DNA from 2 places in the Streptococcus sp. HMSC071D03 genome. Region 2 is predicted to be linked to the other one. Evidence: predicted binding sites of a transcription regulator. Region 2 holds the regulator's gene; the other holds the start of a gene.

Region 1 (4,398 bases), on a different contig from region 2:
CTCCTTTATGTGTGCGCTTTCTTACTATAATAGTAAAGAATGCTCTTACTGTCAAGTAAGAACATTCTTTTAGTATGTGGAATTAGTCATTTGAGTTAACTGTTTCCAATTTATTTTTTGATTTAATCATGATTTTACCATTGCTAGTCATGACGGCTTTGAGGTTTTTCTCGCTTGGATTTTCAAGGTAGTAGTCTGTAATCGCATCTTCGATATAATCTTGGATTGTACGACGGAGTGGGCGAGCTCCCATTTTTGGATCGTAGCCAAGGTCTACGAGTTTCTCCTTAACCTTATCTGTTACATCCAAATGGATGTTATTACTTGAGAGTCGTTTATTGACATCATCTAACATGAGGTCAACGATTTGAAGGAGATTTTCCTTGCTGAGAGCCTTGAATTCGATAATGCCATCAAAACGGTTCATAAATTCTGGACTAAAGAAGTTGCCTAATTCCCCAAGGACAGAGTTAGTACGGCCTTCTCTAGCAGCACCAAATCCAACACTAGCTTCTGCCTTACCTGTACCTGCATTTGAGGTCATAATAATGATAGCGTCTTTAAAGCTGACAGTACGCCCTTGGCCGTCCGTTAAGCGCCCGTCATCTAAGACCTGAAGGAACATATGCATGACATCTGGATGGGCTTTTTCAACCTCATCTAGGAGGATCAGTGAGTAGGGGTTACGACGAACTTTTTCAGTCAATTGTCCAGCTTCATCATAGCCTACGTATCCCGGAGGGGCACCAACGAGTTTAGCAACGCTGTGTTTTTCCATGTATTCACTCATATCAAAGCGAATCATGCTATCAGCAGAACCAAAGAGTTCGATGGCCAGTTGTTTAGAAAGTTCTGTCTTACCGACACCGGTAGGACCAACAAAGAGGAAGCTACCAATTGGACGGTTTGGAGTACCGAGTCCGACACGGTTACGACGGATAGCCTTAGCAATCTTATCTACAGCGTCGTCTTGGCCAATAACATGAGCCTTGAGGTCATCTGCTAGATTGATAAGTTGAGACTGTTCTTTTTCTTTCAAATCACCAACTGGAATATTAGTCTTTTGCTCGATGATGTGTTCGATTGTCTTTTCGCTGATGATTGGAGTATCCTGATCCGTTACCTTGGTCTTTTGCATTTCCTTATATTTGGCAATCTGGTCACGGAAGTAGGCTGCTTTTTCAAAATCTTCATCGCGGGTTGCTTGTGCCTTGAGATTTTCTGCTTCGATTAAGCGTTGGTCGATGACCTTAGGATCTACAAAGTTCAAGGTTAAGTTCATTTTTGAACCAGCTTCATCTAGAAGGTCAATAGCCTTGTCTGGCAAGAAACGATCTTGGATGTAGCGGTTAGAAAGGGTAGCGGCAGCTTCGATAGCCCCATCAGTATAGTGAACATGATGGTAATCTTCGTATTTCTTTTGGATACCTTTCAGGATAATAATGGTTTCTTCAACGGTTGGTTCATCAACTTTAACAGGTTGCATACGACGTTCAAGGGCAGCATCTTTTTCGATGATGCGATATTCATTGAGGGTAGTAGCACCAACAAGTTGGAGTTCGCCACGAGCAAGAGCTGGTTTTAGGATATTTCCTGCATCCATATTCCCTTCTCCTGCTGAACCAGCACCGACAATTTCATGAATTTCGTCAATGAAGAGAATAACATCCTCGCGCTCACGAATTTCTTCCATGAGTTTTTGCATGCGCTCTTCAAACTGACCTCGGATACCTGTTCCTTGAACAAGGCTAACGACATCTAAGCGGATGACTTCTTTACCTTGAAGCTTATGGGGAACATCACCGTCAACAATTTTCTGAGCTAAACCTTCGACAACAGCTGTCTTACCAACACCAGGTTCACCGATAAGAACAGGATTGTTTTTAGTTCTGCGGTTGAGGATTTCAATGACACGGATAATCTCTTCGTCACGGCCAATTACAGGGTCAATATTTCCACGACGGGCAATCTCAGTGACATTGATACCATATTCATCCAAGAGTCCTTTTTCCTGGATTGGTGGTGGGGTTTGGGCAGGACCACGATTTTGGACACCATAGCCACCATTTCCACCGTATCCACCCCCTGACTGGGTTGGGGGGATATTGTTGTTATTAGAAGAAGGTCTAAAGTTGTTGAGATCGTTAAAGAAGTCTCCAAAGGGATCAAAATCACGGTTGTTTAAATCTGTAATGCCCTTGAATAAGCTATTGTTAGGATCTGTTTTGATAATTTTGTAGCAATTTTGGCAAAGATCGATTTGCTTTTGTTGTCCATTGAGATTGGTATAAAGATGAATTGTTGAGTCATTGATTTTACAGTTTTGACAGAGCATACCGCCACCTCATTTCTTTCTTAGTTTTGACTAAATCTAAAAGGTCAAAAATAGTCAAACAAGTATATAATTTAATTATATCATGATTATTGGGCAATTCAAGTAAAAAGATTGGATACTAGCACTATAAATAGTAGAGCGCTAATCATGAGAAAATCTTGATAGTAAGAAAAAAATCCTATTTGTCATACAAAAAGGATTCTCGTTGGTGAAAGGCGGTGGGACAGAAATCGATAGACAAAGTCTCGATTTCGTAGTCCCAGCCCCGCGAAGATGATTAGGAGTTTTGGGAGTCTAAAAGACGAACGAAAAGTCCAATCAGCTACCGCGTCAAAGTTTGATTGCTAATAAAAAGTGAGGTCGGGATCTTTTTATTAGCCTCTGTATATCTATCATTAGTATAGAAGTTCGTAGATTTCCATCGCAATCAAGTCGATGCTATCAAAAGTATATGTTTCACGAGCTTCAACATCACGAAGAGTAAAGATTGGGCCATTTTCTTCATCATGGTTAAAAGCAACTTCAGCTACAACAACTCCCTCGCGCTCAAAGTTACGTTTTAAGTTACCACCATCTTTTGTCATTGCTTCTAGGCGGTTGATGATTCTAACCAAATGTGATTCCATTTTGATTCTCCTCCATTTCTTATCGTTACTATTTTACCATAAAGAGTATCTACTTGACTAGGAAAAACTAAGATTTCTCGCTATTTCTGTTTTCTTTGAAATTTTATTGAAAATATCAGGAAAAGAAGTTGCATTTTTATGCAAAATATGTTATCCTTATACAAGTTTTAAGTTAGAAAGTAGTGTATCTATGAATTTTTCTTTTTTACCTAAATATCTGCCATATTTTAATTATGGTGCTCTCGTAACGGTCTTGATTTCTGTTTTGGTTGTCTTTTTGGGAACAATTTTAGGGATAGTCTTGGCTTTTGCTCAACGTTCTAAAATGAAGCCCTTAGCTTGGCTTGCCAATGTTTATATTTGGATTTTCCGTGGAACACCTATGATGGTACAGATCATGATTGCTTTCGCCCTTATGCACATCAATGCTCCGACAATTCAGATTGGAGTTTTGGGAGTTGATTTTTCACGTTTGATTCCAGGGATTATCATTATCTCTATGAATAGTGGTGCCTATGTATCAGAAACAGTTCGTGCTGGTATCAATGCAGTACCTAAAGGGCAATTAGAGGCGGCTTACTCTCTAGGGATTCGTCCTAAAAATGCTATGCGCTATGTCATCTTGCCACAGGCTATCAAGAATATCTTGCCAGCCTTGGGGAATGAGTTTATTACCATTATCAAGGATAGTTCACTCTTGTCAGCAATCGGTGTCATGGAATTGTGGAATGGAGCTACTACGGTGTCAACAACCACCTACCTACCTTTAACTCCACTCTTATTTGCGGCCTTTTACTACTTGATTATGACCTCTGTCTTGACACTAGCCTTGAAAGCTTTTGAAAATCGTATGGGACAAGGAGAGAAAAAATAATGACTGAAACGCTTATAAAAATTGAAAACCTTCATAAAAATTTTGGGAAAAATGAAGTTTTAAAAGGAATTGATCTGGAGATTAAAAAGGGAGAAGTTGTGGTGATTATCGGACCGTCAGGTAGCGGGAAGTCAACCCTCCTTCGCTCCATGAATCTCCTCGAAGAAGCGACAAAAGGCAAGGTCATCTTTGAAGGAGTGGATATTACGGATAAGAAAAATGACCTCTTTGCCATGCGTGAAAAGATGGGAATGGTATTCCAACAGTTCAATCTCTTTCCAAATATGACAGTAATGGAAAACATCACGCTTTCTCCTATTAAGACAAAAGGCGAAAGTAAGGAAGTTGCTGAGAAGAGAGCCCATGAGCTTTTGGAAAAGGTTGGTTTACCAGATAAGGCAGATGCTTATCCACAAAGTTTGTCTGGTGGACAGCAACAACGTATTGCTATCGCTCGTGGTCTTGCCATGGAACCAGATGTCCTACTCTTTGATGAACCGACTTCTGCCCTAGACCCAGAAATGGTAGGGGAAGTACTAGCAGTTATGCAAGAACTTGCTAAG
Region 2 (4,398 bases):
GGCAAATCCTGTGGCATTTTAAAATCCCTGTCAGCCTGCCCTACTTTTATGCAGGACTAAGGGTTAGCGTCTCCTACGCCTTTATCACAACAGTGGTATCTGAGTGGTTGGGAGGCTTTGAAGGACTAGGTGTCTACATGATTCAGTCCAAGAAACTGTTTCAGTATGATACCATGTTCGCGATTATTATTCTGGTATCGCTGATTAGCCTTGTGGGTATGAAATTAGTCGATATCAGTGAAAAATATGTGATTAAATGGAAACGTGCTTAAAAGAAGCGTTTTGTAAAAAGAAAAGAGGAAATATAAATGAAGAAAACATGGAAAGTGTTTTTAACGATTGTAACAGCTCTTGTAGCTGTCGTGCTTGTGGCTTGTGGGCAAGGAACAGCTTCTAAGGATAACAAAGAAGCAGAACTCAAAAAAATTGACTTTATCCTAGACTGGACACCCAATACCAACCACACAGGGCTTTATGTAGCTAAAGAAAAAGGTTATTTCAAAGAAGCTGGAGTGGATGTTGATTTGAAATTGCCACCTGAAGAAAGCTCGTCAGACTTGGTTATCAATGGTAAGGCGCCATTTGCTATCTATTTCCAAGATTACATGGCTAAGAAATTGGAAAAAGGAGCAGGTATCACTGCCGTTGCAGCGATCGTTGAGCACAATACATCAGGGATCATCTCTCGTAAATCTGATAATGTAACTAGTCCAAAAGACCTAGTTGGCAAGAAATACGGAACTTGGAATGACCCTACTGAGCTTGCGATGTTGAAAACCTTGGTAGAATCTCAAGGTGGCGACTTTGAGAAGGTTGAAAAAGTACCAAACAACGATTCAAACTCGATCACACCGATTGCCAATGGCGTTTTTGATTCTGCTTGGATTTATTATGGTTGGGATGGAATCCTTGCTAAATCTCAAGGTGTAGATGCTAACTTTATGTATTTGAAAGACTACGTTAAAGAATTTGACTACTACTCACCAGTTATCATCGCAAACAACGACTATCTAAAAGACAACAAAGAAGAAGCTCGTAAAGTCATCCAAGCTATCAAAAAAGGTTACCAATATGCTATGGAGCACCCAGAAGAAGCGGCTGATATCTTGATCAAGAATGCCCCTGAGTTAAAGGATAAACGTGATTTCGTCATCGAATCTCAAAAATACTTGTCAAAAGAATATGCGAGCGACAAGGAAAAATGGGGACAATTTGATGCTGACCGCTGGAATGCCTTCTACAAATGGGATAAAGAAAATGGTATCCTCAAGGAAGACTTGACAGATAAAGGATTTACCAACGAATTTGTGAAATAATGACAGAAATTAGACTAGAACATGTAAGCTATGCCTACGACAATGAAAAGATTTTAGAGGATATTAATCTACAAGTGACTTCAGGTGAAGTGGTTTCTATCCTAGGCCCCAGTGGTGTAGGGAAGACCACTCTCTTTAACCTGATTGCAGGGATTTTAGAAGTCCAGTCAGGGCGAATTGTGCTTGATGGGGAGGAAAATCCCAAGGGGCGCGTGAGCTATATGCTACAAAAGGATCTGCTCTTGGAACACAAGACGGTGCTAGGCAATATTATTTTGCCCCTCTTGATCCAAAAGGTGGACAAGGCAGAAGCGATTGCCCGCGCATACGAAATCCTTGCTACCTTTCAGTTGACGGCTGTAAGGGATAAGTACCCTCATGAACTCAGTGGTGGGATGCGTCAGCGTGTTGCTTTACTTCGTACCTATCTTTTTGGACATAAGCTCTTTCTTCTAGATGAGGCCTTTAGTGCCTTGGATGAGATGACTAAGATGGAGCTCCACGCCTGGTATTTGGAGATTCATAAACAGCTAGGCCTGACAACACTCATCATTACGCATAGTATCGAGGAAGCCCTCAATCTCAGCGACCGTATCTATATCTTAAAAAATCGCCCTGGGCAGATTGTTTCTGAAGTCAAACTTAATTGGTCTGAAGCTGAAGACAAGGACGTTCAAAAAATTGCCTATAAACGCCAGATATTAGCAGAATTAGGCTTAAATAATTAGAAAGACAGGGAGTTGGTGAGGATTCTTCATTACCAGCCCCTTTTTCTTTTAAAAAATCGAAAAATTCGGTATAATAGTCAAAAATAGTCAAGGTTCAAAGAAAGAGGTGGCGTTCTATGAGATTTAAAAATACATCAGACCATATAGAGGCCTATATCAAGGCGATTTTGGAGCAGTCGGGTATGGTTGAATTGCAACGAAGCCAATTAGCGGATACCTTTCAAGTCGTGCCTAGCCAGATCAACTATGTGATTAAGACTCGATTTACTGAAAGCAGAGGCTATTTAGTTGAAAGTAAGCGGGGAGGTGGCGGTTATATTCGCATTGGTCGGATTGAATTCTCAAACCACCATGAAATGCTCCGCGATTTACTGTATTCGGTAGGTGAAGAAGTTAGCCTAGCTATCTTTGAAGATGTTTTAAGACTCTTGTTTGAGCAGGATTTAGTGACTCGTCAGGAGATGAATCTATTATTAGCAATGGCGACAGACCGAGTTTTAGGCGATGATGCCAATCTTATCCGTGCCAATATGCTCCGTCAGTTATTACAAGAGGTAGATAGAAAAGGAAAATAGAACTAAATGAAATATTCAAAAGCATTGAGAGAATGTATAGAAAGTGCCTTTCTGGTCGCCAGTCATTTTGGGGCAGAATACCTAGAGTCATGGCACCTATTGATTGCTATGGCCAATCATGGTTACAGTGTAGCTGGGGCGACTTTGAACGAATTTCCATATGAGATTGATCGTCTGGAGGAAGTTGCTGTAGAGCTGACTGAAACAAAGTATAGCGATAAGGAACATTATCAGGAGCTGCCTTTTTCACACCGGTTGAAGGTATTGTTGTTGGAAGCAGAGCACGTTGCTTCTGTCGTACATGCCAAGGTATTGGGAACAGAGCATGTTCTTTATGCTATCTTACATGATGGCAATGCCTTAGCTACTCGCATTTTAGAAAAAGCGGGATTTTCTTACGAAGATCAGAAGGATCAGGTCAAGATTGCTGGACTTCGTCGAAGTCTTGAAGCGCGTGCTGGTTGGACTAGAGAAGATTTGAAGGCCCTTCGCCAGCGTCATCGTACGGTAGCGGATAAGCAAAATTCCATGGCTAATATGATGGGTATGCCTCAGACACCAAGTGGAGGTTTGGAAGATTATACGCATGACCTTACGGAGCAAGCTCGTTCGGGTAAATTGGAACCAGTCATCGGGCGCGACCAAGAAATCTCTCGTATGATTCAAATCTTGAGCCGTAAGACAAAAAATAATCCAGTCCTAGTTGGAGATGCAGGTGTCGGTAAAACAGCTCTAGCACTTGGTCTTGCGCAACGTATTGCCAACGGGGATGTACCTGATGAAATGGCTAAGATGCGAGTTTTAGAACTTGATTTGATGAATGTGGTTGCGGGAACTCGTTTCCGTGGTGACTTTGAAGAACGTATGAACAATATCATCAAAGATATTGAGGAAGATGGAAAGGTCATCCTCTTTATCGATGAGCTTCATACCATTATGGGGTCAGGAAGTGGGATCGATTCGACCTTGGATGCGGCCAATATCTTGAAACCTGCCTTGGCACGTGGAACTCTGAGAACTGTCGGTGCGACCACTCAGGAAGAGTATCAAAAGCACATCGAAAAAGACGCAGCCCTTTCTCGTCGCTTTGCAAAAGTGATGATTGAGGAACCAAGTTTAGCAGATAGTATGGCTATTTTACGAGGTTTGAAAGCAACCTATGAGAAACACCACCATGTCCAAATTACAGACGATGCAGTAGAAACAGCTGTCAAAATGGCTCATCGTTATTTAACTAGCCGTCACTTGCCAGACTCAGCGATTGATCTTTTGGATGAAGCGGCAGCAACTGTCCAAAATAAATCAAAGCACGCTAAAAAAGATGAGTCAGATTTAACACCAGCTGATAAGGCCTTGATGGATGGTAAATGGAAGCAAGCTGCTCAACTCATTGCAAAAGAACAGGAAGTACCTGTTTATAAAGACTTGGTGACAGAATCAGACATTTTGACAACCTTGAGTCGCTTGTCAGGTATTCCAGTTCAAAAATTGACCCAAACAGATGCCAAGAAGTATCTCAATCTTGAAGCTGAACTGCATAAACGTGTTATCGGACAGGAACAAGCTGTATCTAGTATCAGTCGTGCCATTCGCCGAAATCAATCGGGTATTCGCAATAACAAACGCCCAATTGGATCCTTTATGTTCCTAGGACCAACAGGTGTTGGTAAGACCGAGTTGGCCAAGGCCTTGGCGGAAGTTCTCTTTGATGATGAGTCTGCTCTTATCCGCTTTGACATGAGTGAATATATGGAGAAATTTGCAGCCAGTCGTCTCAAT

What was found. The regulator CtsR, encoded in region 2, represses protease genes until heat stress. The targets are predictions, from matches to a motif close to TTGGTCAAAAAAGGTCAAANA.
Region 1: HMPREF2837_RS06890 (ATP-dependent Clp protease ATP-binding subunit) is a predicted target of CtsR. The motif match lies at 2,376-2,396, and genes of this name have one in related genera.

What each region holds. Positions count from the first base shown of each region.
Region 1 covers NZ_KV807774.1:1,660-6,057, forward strand. Annotated here, with positions in the region: gene HMPREF2837_RS06890 (ATP-dependent Clp protease ATP-binding subunit) at 83-2,335, opposite strand; gene HMPREF2837_RS06895 (DUF1797 family protein) at 2,731-2,961, opposite strand; gene HMPREF2837_RS06900 (amino acid ABC transporter permease) at 3,152-3,835, shown strand; gene HMPREF2837_RS06905 (amino acid ABC transporter ATP-binding protein) at 3,835-4,398, shown strand, end outside.
Region 2 covers NZ_KV807714.1:2,810-7,207, forward strand. Annotated here, with positions in the region: gene HMPREF2837_RS02365 (ABC transporter permease) at 1-272, shown strand, start outside; gene HMPREF2837_RS02370 (ABC transporter substrate-binding protein) at 309-1,316, shown strand; gene HMPREF2837_RS02375 (ABC transporter ATP-binding protein) at 1,316-2,044, shown strand; gene HMPREF2837_RS02380 (CtsR family transcriptional regulator) at 2,161-2,619, shown strand; gene HMPREF2837_RS02385 (ATP-dependent Clp protease ATP-binding subunit) at 2,626-4,398, shown strand, end outside.